2 regions of the Shewanella sp. HL-SH2 genome follow, and region 1 is predicted to be linked to the other one. Evidence: predicted binding sites of a transcription regulator. Region 1 holds the regulator's gene; the other holds the start of a gene.

Region 1 (6,261 bases):
TGGTGCATTGAATATGCTCGATATGGTCAAAGCAGGAGTAATTTAAACATGACAATAAATACGCACACTCACCAAGGTTTTTATGGCCCTATTAGTGATGATATTTGGCTGCGCGCTCAAAAAATTAAACTGCTTATTTGCGACGTTGACGGTGTTTTTTCTGACGGCCGTATTTACCTTAATAATAGCGGCGAAGAGTCAAAAGCATTCCATACACGAGACGGATATGGCGTTCGCTCAATATTAACCAGTGGCATTAATGTGGCGGTTATTACCGGACGAAAATCTAAAATTGTCGAAAATCGCATGACAGCTTTAGGCATCAAAGATATCTATCAAGGAATAGATGATAAATTTACTCCCTACGAGGAATTAATCAAAAAATATAACGTTACTGCTGAACAAGTAGCTTATATTGGCGATGACATGGTAGATTTACCTGTGATGAAAGTAGTGGGACTTGCTGTCAGCGTGGCCGATGGACATCCTTACGTGAAACAACATTGCCATATGATAACCACCATTAAAGGTGGTAATGGTGCCTTAAGAGAACTCACTGATTTGTTGTTATTAAGCCAAAATAAATTTGAAAGTGCCCATGGTATGAGCATATGAATCGAACCACACTGGCTATTTGTGCATTTTTTGGCTTAGCCTTGGTATTGTATTGGCAAGTACAAGTCAAACGTAACCAAATGGCGTTAATTAAAGATCCTAGAATTGAGCGACCTGATTTTGTGGCTGACAATCTTCGCACGACAGAATTTAATAAACTCGGGTTTATTGACAGCAAAGTTAGCGCCGAGCATATGGAACATTTCACCAGCACAAATACCACTTCATTTACTGCGCCTGTACTACTTCTTTACCCTGAAAATGGTAAAGCGCAGTGGCAAATAACAGCTAAAAATGCGACCTTAGATCAACATTCAAATGAAGTCAGTTTACATAACGATGTAGTAATTGATGCCATTGATATTGAAGAACCATTACAATCACTTGAAACTCAACAAGTCACCTTTAATTTAAACACTATGATAGGTCGTTCTGAAGAGTCAGTTACCATTAAAGGTAATGGTTTTATTATTCAAGGCTTAGGGCTATTTGCCGATCTCAATGCAGAACAAATTACCTTACTCAGCCAGGTAGAAGGGACATATGAACCACATTAAGTTTTTAACCACATTGCTCGGTAAAAGCAGTGTTATTTGCACTTTAGCGATTAGTGTATTGGCAGGCAACGCCGTAGCTAAAGAAGGCGATTTGAAGCAAGAGCTTAAAATTGCAGCCGTAAGTCAACGAGCAGACGTTAAAAATAATCAAATTATTTTTAACGGCCCAGTAAAAATTACCCAAGGCTCGATCAATATCGAAGCCGATGAACTGCGGGCATTTTCAGCTGAAAACGGCCAGACTAAAACGCTCATTGCGACCGGTAACCCTGCTACATTTTCACAAGAACTTGATGATGGTCGCATAGGTACAGCAAGCGCCAATGAAATTCGTTATGACTTAGCAACAACTGGACTGTTATTAACAGGTAACGCTAAGCTAGATCAAGCAGGCAGTAAAGTGACGGGTAACGTGATCCGTTACAATATCAATGCTCAGGAACTTATCGCTGAAAGTACCGGTAAAGGTGAAGATCGTGTTATTACCATTATTCAACCGGAAAATTTCCAAAATGATGAGTCACCAGCACAAAAATTACCTGAAATCCCGTTAAAAAAGCAAGGTAACCAATGACCCAAATTACCTTAACAGCTGAGAATTTAGCTAAAAGCTATAAAAGTCGTCAAGTGGTTAAAAGTGTCAGCTTAACTGTAAAAACAGGCCAAATTGTCGGACTACTTGGTCCCAATGGCGCAGGTAAAACGACCACGTTTTATATGGTTGTTGGTTTAGTCAAAAGTGACCATGGCCGCATTTTAATTGATGACGATGACTTAACTGCTGACCCAATGCATTTACGTGCGCGAAAAGGTATTGGCTATTTACCACAAGAAGCCAGTATTTTTAGAAAACTCAGTGTGCACGATAATATTATGGCCGTGTTGCAAACCCGAAAATCGATGACTTCGGATGAGCGAATTCAGGAACTGGAGCATCTTTTAGAAGAATTCCATATTACCCATATTCGCGATAGCTTAGGCATGTCGCTATCTGGTGGTGAAAGACGACGGGTAGAAATTGCACGCGCTTTAGCAGCCAATCCTAAATTTATATTGTTAGATGAGCCCTTTGCGGGTGTTGACCCTATTTCAGTGATTGATATTAAGAAAATTATTCTGCAACTCAAACACCGTGGCCTAGGCGTATTAATTACTGATCATAATGTCCGTGAAACACTTGATGTGTGTGAGCGGGCATATATTGTTAGCCAGGGGAATTTGATTGCCGAAGGCACCCCAACTGAAGTACTCAACAATCAGCAAGTTCGAGCAGTATACTTAGGCGAACAATTCAAGCTATAGTTAATCTAAATAGGATCTGAAGCACTTGCTTGGCAAAATGTTTCTGGCGACTAAGCTAATTGATCGTGTATAGGTAAAGTAAAACCATTTGTTAAAAAATTGCGACTATCACTCACTTTAATCAGTGTAGAAAGCCGAATTCTTCTAGGGATCAGCAGTAATGAAAGCTTCACTCCAACTTAAAATGGGTCAGCACCTCACTATGACCCCACAGCTGCAACAAGCTATACGTTTGCTGCAGTTATCATCTTTGGAGTTACAGCAAGAAATTCAACAAGTATTAGATTCCAATCCTTTGCTTGAAATGGAAGATGAATTTTCAGCACTTAGCAACAAAAATGATAACTCCAAAGACCTATCAGAAACTGACTTCAATGAAGTAAGCGCACCTGTAGTCGAAAAAGACACTTCAAATGTCGACACCGCAGAGTCAATGACTAAAGAGCAAATGTCTGAAGACTTGCCAATGGACACTACCTGGGATGAAGTGTACAGCGCCTCCCCAATGGCAAGCCCTGGTTCGGGTTCTGGCAGCATGCCAAATGATGACATGCCCTTCCAAGGTGAAACATCCGAAGGATTATACGAGCATTTAGAATGGCAAAAAAATCTAACCCCTTTTTCTGAAACAGACCTCGCTATTGCCACAGCCATTATTGATGCCATTGATGACACAGGTTATCTCACCCAAAGTACTGAAGATATTTTAGAAGCTATGGGCGATGATTCTGTCGAATTAGACGAAGTCGAAGCGGTACTAAAACGTATACAACATTTCGACCCTCTGGGTGTCGCCTCACGTAGCTTAAGTGAATGTTTATTGATTCAACTTGTTCAGTTTGCACCAGACACGCCCCATATTGATAATGCCAGAATGTTAATCAAAGATTATTTAGATTTGATTGCTGGACGTGATTTTCGCACACTCATGCGCAAAACTAAGCTAAAAGAAGATGAGCTGCGCGAAGCAATTGAATTAATTCAATCTTTAAATCCACGTCCTGGCACGATGATCACCCCACCGGATGATGAATATGTTATCCCAGACGTGTCAGTGACCAAAAAGAATGGCCGTTGGGTGGTTGAATTGAACCCTGATAACATGCCAAAAATAGGTATTAATCAACAATATGCCGCCATGGCAAAAAGCAGTAAGAGTTCAACAGACACTCAATTTATTCGAGGTCACTTACAAGAAGCCAAATGGTTTATCAAAAGCTTAGAAAGCCGCAGCGACACCCTGCTTAAAGTATCCAATTGTATTGTGCAATTTCAGCAAGGTTTTTTTGAGTACGGTGCTGAAGCCATGAAGCCTATGGTGTTGAATGACATAGCTGAAGCTGTCGAAATGCATGAGTCCACTATTTCGCGTGTCACCACACAAAAGTATATGCACACACCGCGCGGACTGTTCGAACTTAAGTATTTTTTCTCTAGCCATGTCAGTACTGATGATGGCGGAGAATGTTCGTCTACAGCAATTAGAGCTTTTATTAAAAAGCTGGTTGCTGCTGAAAACCAGAAAAAACCACTAAGCGACAGTAAAATGGCAGATCTTCTGGCAGAACAAGGGATTAATGTTGCACGTCGTACCATAGCGAAATACCGCGAAGCGATGATGATCCCTCCCTCAAACCAACGTAAGAGTTTATAATCTACCTAGGCAATTGGAGGATAAATATGCAAATCACCTTAACGGGTCATCATATTGAAATTACTGAATCACTAAGAGAATATGTCACAAGTAAGTTTACAAAACTTGAACGACATTTCGATCAGATCAATAATGTCCACGTAGTATTAAATGTCGAAAAGCAACAACAGATAGCTGAAGCAAAAGTCAGCTTGAATGGAGCTGAGGTATTTGCGACATCTGAACATGCTGACATGTATCACGCTATAGACGCCCTGATTGATAAACTCGATCGTCAGGTCATTAAACACAAAGAGAAATTAACTAAGCATTAATGATGGAACTTAGTACCATCCTGCAGCCGGAATGCACCTCCTGTGCCACACCGGGCAGTAAGAAAAAGGTACTGGAGCTTATCAGTGATTTAGCTGCAGCCCAGTACCCATCCCTCTCTTCACAAGAGATTTTTGAAAGCCTAGTGGCTAGAGAAAAAATGGGTAGCACAGGAATAGGCTCTGGCATTGCAATCCCGCATGGTCGTTTAACGTCCATCGTTCGCCCTATCGCGGTTTTTATAAAGTGCGAAGAAGCGATTTCATTTGATGCTATCGACAAACAACCAGTGGATCTCTTATTTGCATTACTGGTGCCAGCAGACCAGTGTCAGCAACATCTCAGTACCCTATCCTCAATGGCTGAAAAGTTATCGGATAAACATATTCTTAAGCAGTTACGAAAAGCAAGTAACTCAACTGAACTCTATCAGGTTATCACAGCATGAAATTAGTCATTGTATCCGGTCGTTCGGGCTCAGGTAAATCTGTCGCACTTAGGGTACTAGAAGACCTAGGTTACTATTGCGTTGATAACTTACCACTGCCCTTAATTGGACGGCTATTAGAACAGCTTAGAAACACCAATGAACTGGTGGCTATAAGTGTTGATGTTCGAAATATAGAAGAGCAAGGTAAAGTATTACAGCAGCAGCTAGCGTGGTTATCTGAGGATACGGAAGTCATAAGCTTTTTTTTACAGGCAAGTGATGAGGCACTACTAAAACGTTACAGTGAAACCCGACGACTACATCCTTTATCGAAAAAGAATATGTCCCTACAAGATGCGATTCAATTTGAAGGTGAGCTACTAGCGCCTATTTCTGAATACGTGGACCATTTTATCGATACATCTAAGCTAAATATTTATCAACTTAGTGATCAAGTACGTGAAATTTTAATGGGCAGTGTTGATAAAGAGTTAGTGATCAATTTTGAGTCATTTGGTTTTAAATATGGTATGCCCGCCGAAGCCGATTTTATGTTTGATGTACGCTTTTTACCTAACCCACATTGGGAAATAGAATTACGCCCCTTTACTGGATTAGATGAACCGGTACAGGAGTTTCTTGGCCAGCAACCGCTGGTAAATAAATTCATTTGGCAAATAGAAAACCTATTTGAAACATGGATGCCCCACTTAGAGCGCAATAACCGCAGCTACCTAACCATAGCTATTGGTTGTACTGGTGGCCAGCATCGTTCAGTTTATATCGCCGACCAGCTTGCTAAACGTTTTTCAAGTGGTAAAAAACATGTTGTTCAAGCAAGACATCGAGAGCTTATAAATAAGCACAAATAATCGCAATAAAGTTACTTGTCGGAACTTAACTAAATGAGTCTTTTACAGCGCCAAGTCATCATATCAAACAAGCTTGGTTTACACGCACGAGCGGCGACCAAACTGGCTATTCTTGCTAATGCATTCAATGCCAATGTTACCCTGATCCAGGGTGATAAAAAGGCCAGCGCCGCCAGTGTTTTAGGCTTATTAATGCTTGAAAGTGGCTTAGGTAAAACCATAGATATCATAGCTGAAGGGCCAGATGCACAATCTGCGCTTGATGCTATATGCGATTTAATTAATGACAAGTTCGAAGAAGGTTGTTGATCCTAATCACTTCCCCCAGCGATTGAATCTACTTTTTCATCATGAACCCACCTTTGCTTTAAAATAGCTAACCGTGTTTAATTTATTGAATTCCTCGCTTAACCAGAGCTAAGTTGAGGTTAAATTAATGCAGTTAGGATAATTTAAATCTCCCTCCGAATTAGTGCAATTGCACCATTATATTGCATACCCTACGACCACCACAGAAAC
Region 2 (6,261 bases), 820 kb from region 1:
ATGCTTGAATGGCATTTTGGACAATATTAAGCACAGCCTGCTGAAGTTGGTCGGGATCCATCTGAAAATCAGGAATAGATGGGTCGTAGTCACGCTTTAGATTTATGTTTGCGGGTAAAGCCATTTCAACCAGCTTTAATACCTTTTGTACCACTTGATGAATATTGTGTTCGGTATGCTGTGTTGGTCGCTGCGGGCCTAATAACCTATCGACTAGGTTGCGCAGACGATCGGCTTGTTCGATGATTAAAGTGGTAAATTCTTTTAATTCCGGTGAGTGCAGTTCTCTTGATAACAGTTGAGCTGCACCGCGTAATCCCCCTAATGGATTTTTAATTTCATGGGCAAGATTACGCACAAGATATTGCGCTGCTTGTTGCTGCGCGTCCATATTTAGCTGCTGGTGTATACGACGTTGTTGATCAACTTGTCGTAGCTCTAAAATACTGAGATTTTGTTCATTCTCGATAGGAATTAAGGTCAAGTCTACAGTGTGGTGCTGACCGTCTAAGGTAATTAATGCCGCAGTGTTAACTGTGATCCCCTGATTTGATGATACAGCATCTCGCAAAATATGTTCATCAACGCCTAAAAACTGATATAAATCAGGCAAGCTTAATTCGAGTAATTTATGGTTGGCGACAGCCAATAGCTGCTCGGCAGCAGCATTGGCAAAACAAGGCTTTAATTTGGTGTCGATCACTAGTACTGCGGTAACTAGATGATTAAGTAAATTATTAGTGTCCATTCGCCGTCCTGATTATTGGGTTGCAGCTTGCACCAATATGTTGCACCAATATGGTGCGATCTGCAACTCAGTTCACGCAGGCAAATAAAAAATAAATTTAAGCAGAATTTGTTTTATGTTACTGTTTTAATTTATTTTTGTAGCATAGTAAGGCGTTGGTTTCGCCAATCTGCTCACACTTGCCTGGTGAAGAAATATCTTTCTTGGAGAACTAGATGCAAGGACTTTGCCGTTTTGATCCAATGCTTTCACCACAATGATATGTTCCCCTCGGTAAATGCCCATTAAGCTAAAAGTGGATGAAGATTGTGGTTGAGCTTTAACTTCGCCATCAATAAAAAGTGCCAGTAAGATACCTCGGGGGAGTGTTGGGGTAACACTGACAATGACATCAAATTTTCCCTCATTACTGCGAATGGTTTCATCATGTGTGGGGGATACTATACTTAAGACGAGCTCAATAGCATCATTTTGCGAGGTTGAATCCACAATGATTGGGGTATCATTTAGCACGATAGTGTTTTGAGTATTTTCTTTTACTTCGACAAGCTCTGCATTAGGCTTAGCTTCGTCGCTATAGTGAACTTTTCCGTTTTCATCGACCCAGCGATAAACCGCTGCTGTGCTACTGATACTGACGAGTAGCAAGCTAAATAATAAAATGCGCATAAATAGAATCCTTTTACGTGTGCATTTTACTAGACTAGCTGTTTTTTGATAAAAAAACAGCCAAAACTGTTTGGTTCTGGCTAAGTTTATTTGTAACTAAACTGCAGAGTAAGACGACTTAAAGGTAGCTACAACAGTATTCAGCAATACCGCTGGTTTTAATACTAAAGCTCACACCAGCAGCTAATTCAAACTGGGTGTCAGCTGAATAATTGATCCATTCGGTCGTACCAGGCAATAACACTTCAAAGTTACCTGATGTGACTTGCATTATTTCACCTTGAGAGGTTGAAAAGGTATATTCGCCAGGTAAGACAACACCTAGAGTTTGTCTGCTTCCATCGGCTAAAAATACTGTGCGGCTAATGACTTTTCCATCAAAATAAACATTTGCCTTTAGGGCTACATCGACTTGTTTTAACATATTTCCTGATACTCCATAAATGTTTTAAGTGAATTTATATCTATTTTAAATGTATATCTAGTTATTTTTGTGCTCTGGTTATGAATTATTTATGTGTAAGTTTTTAGATTAGCAGGCACAAAAAAGCCCAGAACAATCTGGGCTTTTTGATACTAATAAGTGGTAAATATAGCGCCACTCATTAATTTTAATTAACTGCGGTTATGACGCTTACGCTCGTTCTCAGTTAAGAATCTCTTACGAACACGGATGTTCTTAGGAGTTACTTCAACTAATTCGTCATCATCGATGAACTCAAGTGCTTGTTCAAGCGTTAAGTTAATCGGTGTAGTTAACACTTGTGCTTCATCAGTACCTGATGCACGCATGTTGGTTAGCTGCTTACCTTTAAGACAGTTAACCGTCAAATCGTTAGAGCGAGCATGGATACCAACAACTTGGCCTTCATACACTTCAGCAGCGTGGCTAATAAACAGACGACCACGGTCTTGTAAACCGAATAGTGCGAATGTTAATGCTTTACCTGTTGCGTTAGAAATCAATACGCCGTTAGCACGTTGACCAATATCGCCACCTTTGTGCGGAGCGTAGTGATCAAATGAATGATAAATTAGACCAGTACCTGAAGTTGCAGTTAAGAACTCAGTTTGGAAACCAATTAAGCCACGGCTTGGGATGATGAAGTCGATACGTACACGACCTTTACCATCAAGCTGCATATCTTTCATTTCAGCTTTACGCACACCTAACTTTTCAATTACGGTACCTTGATGTTCTTCTTGAACGTCAACAGTCACAGTTTCGAATGGTTCGTGTAGCTCGCCATCAACAGTTTTAAGAATTACTTCTGGACGTGATACCGCTAATTCGTAGCCTTCACGACGCATGTTTTCAATCAAGATTGATAAATGTAATTCACCACGACCTGATACGCGGAAACGATCTGGACTGTCAGTTTCTTCAACACGTAGTGCTACGTTGTGAACAAGTTCTGTTTGTAAACGCTCAAGAATGTTACGAGAAGTAACATACTTACCTTCTTTACCCGCGAACGGAGAAGTGTTTACCTGGAACGTCATCGTTAGTGTTGGTTCATCAACTGTTAGAGGCGGTAACGCTTCAACTTCAGTCACTGCACAAATAGTGTCAGAAATCTTAAGCTCACCTAAACCTGTAATTGCCACGATGTCACCAGCGTTAGCAATTTCAACTTCAGTACGGTCTAGACCCATGTAACCTAATACCTGGCCCATTTTTCCGTTACGTTTCTTACCATCAGCACCAATAATAGTCACTTGTTGGTTAGTTTTTACGTTACCACGCTTAATACGACCAATACCGATAACACCCACGTATGAGTTGTAATCGATTTGAGAAATTTGCATTTGGAATGCACCTTCCGAATCAGCGTCTGGGAAAGAAACTTTCTCAACGATGGTTTGGAAAAGTGGTGTCATGTCTTCGCTAACTACATCTGGATCTAAGGTCGCGAAACCGTTTAATGCTGAAGCATAAACAATAGGGAAGTCTAACTGTTCGTCAGTTGCACCTAAGTTGTCGAATAAATCGAATACTTGGTCAATAACCCAATCAGGACGAGCGCCAGGACGGTCAATCTTGTTAATCACAACGATTGGCTTTAGGCCTTGAGCAAACGCTTTCTTAGTCACAAAGCGAGTTTGTGGCATTGGACCATCAACTGCGTCAACTAACAATAATACTGAATCAACCATAGATAGAACACGTTCTACTTCACCACCGAAATCGGCGTGACCAGGCGTGTCTACGATGTTAATGCGGTAGTCGTTCCATTTGATGGCAGTGTTTTTTGCCAGAATGGTGATCCCACGTTCTTTTTCAAGATCGTTAGAATCCATCACACGCTCAGTCGCTTCTCCACGTGAAGCAAGGGTACCAGACTGCGCAAGCAATTTGTCTACCAGGGTCGTTTTGCCATGGTCGACGTGTGCAATAATGGCGATGTTACGTAAATTCTCTAGCACGGATAAAACCTCTATACCATCAAACAAAAAAAGGGATTATTTACAGCAACTATTTAATGATAGCCACCATAAAAAAGCGTGCCATTCTACTCCAGCAAGGCCTCAGTAGATAGGATTTTTTTTGAACACCTCATATTTTCGTCTTATTGTGCTATAAATTTGCCGTTAATTTAGTGATATAAACTTTATCATCGCCTTAACGTAGGCTAGGTTACAAAAGATGTAAAACACAGTTTTCGCTATTTTGTTCAGCAAATTGTTATCTGTACGCACTTTTTCGGTTTCAGTCTCTATATAATCAAACTGGCGTGCACCACTCTGGTGTTGTGCACTGTTATGGTGCGTAGAATGGATCTATTTGGTGCAGACTTTGTTTTTTGAGAAAATATAAAAATATCAAATTTATATAAATCAGATGCTTATATATCTGGCATGATAATAGCTAAGTAAACGTCATCATGTGGACATCATTGTTTTACATTAGTTTGCTGAGTCAATAAAACTTGGTGAACAGTAATATTAAATATTAGAAGGGAATACCCTTGACCCTACCGGAGGCTTGAGAATGTCAGTTGAATCAGTATTAAAGCAACTTAAAGAGTTAGAAGTTAAGTTTGTTGACTTACGCTTTACCGATACTAAAGGTAAAGAACAGCACGTTTCTATTCCATCTCATCAAGTAAATGAAGAGTTTTTTGAAGACGGTAAAATGTTTGACGGTTCTTCAATCGCAGGCTGGAAAGGCATCAATGAATCAGACATGGTATTAATGCCTGATCCAACTACTTTTGTTTTAGACCCTTTCACCGAAGAAACAACAGCACTTATCCGTTGTGACATTTTAGAACCTGGTACTATGACTGGTTACGACCGTGACCCACGCTCTATCGCTAAAAAAGCAGAAGCGTATCTAATTTCTACCGGTATTGCTGATACAGTATTGATTGGTCCTGAGCCTGAGTTCTTCTTATTTGATGACGTTCGTTTTGGTACTGATATGTCAGGTTGTTTCGTGAAGATTGATGCGAAAGAAGCGGCATGGAACTCTGGTAAAGAATACGCTGATGGCAACACAGGTCACCGTCCAATGGTGAAAGGTGGTTATTTTCCAGTTGCGCCAGTTGATTCTTCACAAGACTTACGTTCTGCAATGTGTTTAGTACTTGAAGAAATGGGTCAAGTTGTAGAAGCACATCACCATGAAGTGGCGACAGCGGGCCAAAACGAAATTGCAACACGTTTCAACACTTTGACTAAGAAAGCGGATGAAATCCAAATTCTTAAGTATGTTGTTCATAACATGGCGCATGCTTATGGCAAAACAGCGACCTTTATGCCTAAGCCTATCGTAGGTGACAATGGCAGCGGTATGCACGTACACCAATCTTTAGCTAAAGACGGTGTCAACTTATTTGCTGGCGATAAGTATGCTGGTTTAAGTGAATTAGCGCTTTACTACATTGGTGGTATTATCAAGCACGCTCGTGCATTGAACGCATTCACTAACCCAAGCACTAACTCTTATAAGCGTTTAGTACCACATTTCGAAGCGCCTGTTATGTTAGCTTACTCTGCGCGTAACCGTAGTGCATCTATTCGTATTCCAGTAGTGCCAAGCCCTAAGGGTCGTCGTATCGAAGCACGTTTCCCTGATCCACATGCAAACCCATATTTAGGTTTTGCGGCATTATTAATGGCAGGTCTTGATGGTATACAAAACAAGATCCACCCTGGCGATGCCATGGATAAAGACTTGTATGACTTACCGCCTGAAGAAGCTGCTGAGATCCCACAAGTTGCAACTTCTTTAGAAAACGCGCTTGAAAACTTGAAAGCTGACCATGAGTTTTTAACTAAAGGTGGCGTATTCAGTGAAGATTTCATCCAGTCTTATATCACTTTGAAGACTGCAGAAGCTGAGCGTGTAGCCCGTACTACTCATCCATTAGAGTTTGAAATGTACTACAGCCTATAATATTAACGCGCTAACTTTGTTAGCGGTTAAGTGATAAAAAAAGCCTCGCATAGATTGCGGGGCTTTTTATTAAGTTATTTTTACAATTATTTACAACCTTTCTCATTCTGTTTTAACTCATGCTTTGCGAATTTCTGTTTTAAATTCAGCTAACTCGTGTGCGTTAGAATTAGCCAATTTTTTATTATTAGTTATTGATATATATAAATAATTAAATTACATGTTATTTGACTATAACTATTCAGCCAACACTTCGTTGATATCCTTTTGTTTATTGAATAACTTGTGAGCAAGTTATCAGTAATATCAATCATTTTGTGATCCAGCATTTGTACGCTTGCGGTTGCAATGGCGTTTTAGATCCGTAAACTTGCGCCGTATAAATGCCGAGCAATTACTCTAAAAGTGATTTTGGGTTAAAGGCAGATATAAATAACCTCAA

The links. The regulator sigma-54, encoded in region 1, starts transcription at its own class of promoters, with help from an activator protein. The targets are predictions, from matches to a motif close to GTTGGCACGNNNNTNGNNT.
Region 2: the regulator sigma-54 is predicted to act here: its motif matches at 4,271-4,289, upstream of glnA (glutamate--ammonia ligase).

The regions. Positions count from the first base shown of each region.
Region 1 covers NZ_CP195035.1:1,066,434-1,072,694, reverse strand. The annotation lists gene ACRWP9_RS04715 (KpsF/GutQ family sugar-phosphate isomerase) at 1-46, shown strand, start outside; gene kdsC (3-deoxy-manno-octulosonate-8-phosphatase KdsC) at 49-615, shown strand; gene lptC (LPS export ABC transporter periplasmic protein LptC) at 612-1,172, shown strand; gene lptA (lipopolysaccharide transport periplasmic protein LptA) at 1,159-1,746, shown strand; gene lptB (LPS export ABC transporter ATP-binding protein) at 1,743-2,474, shown strand; gene ACRWP9_RS04690 (RNA polymerase factor sigma-54) at 2,635-4,128, shown strand; gene hpf (ribosome hibernation promoting factor) at 4,155-4,442, shown strand; gene ptsN (PTS IIA-like nitrogen regulatory protein PtsN) at 4,445-4,888, shown strand; gene rapZ (RNase adapter RapZ) at 4,885-5,742, shown strand; gene ACRWP9_RS04670 (HPr family phosphocarrier protein) at 5,776-6,051, shown strand.
Region 2 covers NZ_CP195035.1:244,480-250,740, reverse strand. The annotation lists gene glnL (nitrogen regulation protein NR(II)) at 1-748, opposite strand, end outside; gene ACRWP9_RS00940 (DUF4124 domain-containing protein) at 875-1,417, opposite strand; gene ACRWP9_RS00935 (pyrimidine/purine nucleoside phosphorylase) at 1,536-1,841, opposite strand; gene typA (translational GTPase TypA) at 2,033-3,844, opposite strand; gene glnA (glutamate--ammonia ligase) at 4,410-5,819, shown strand.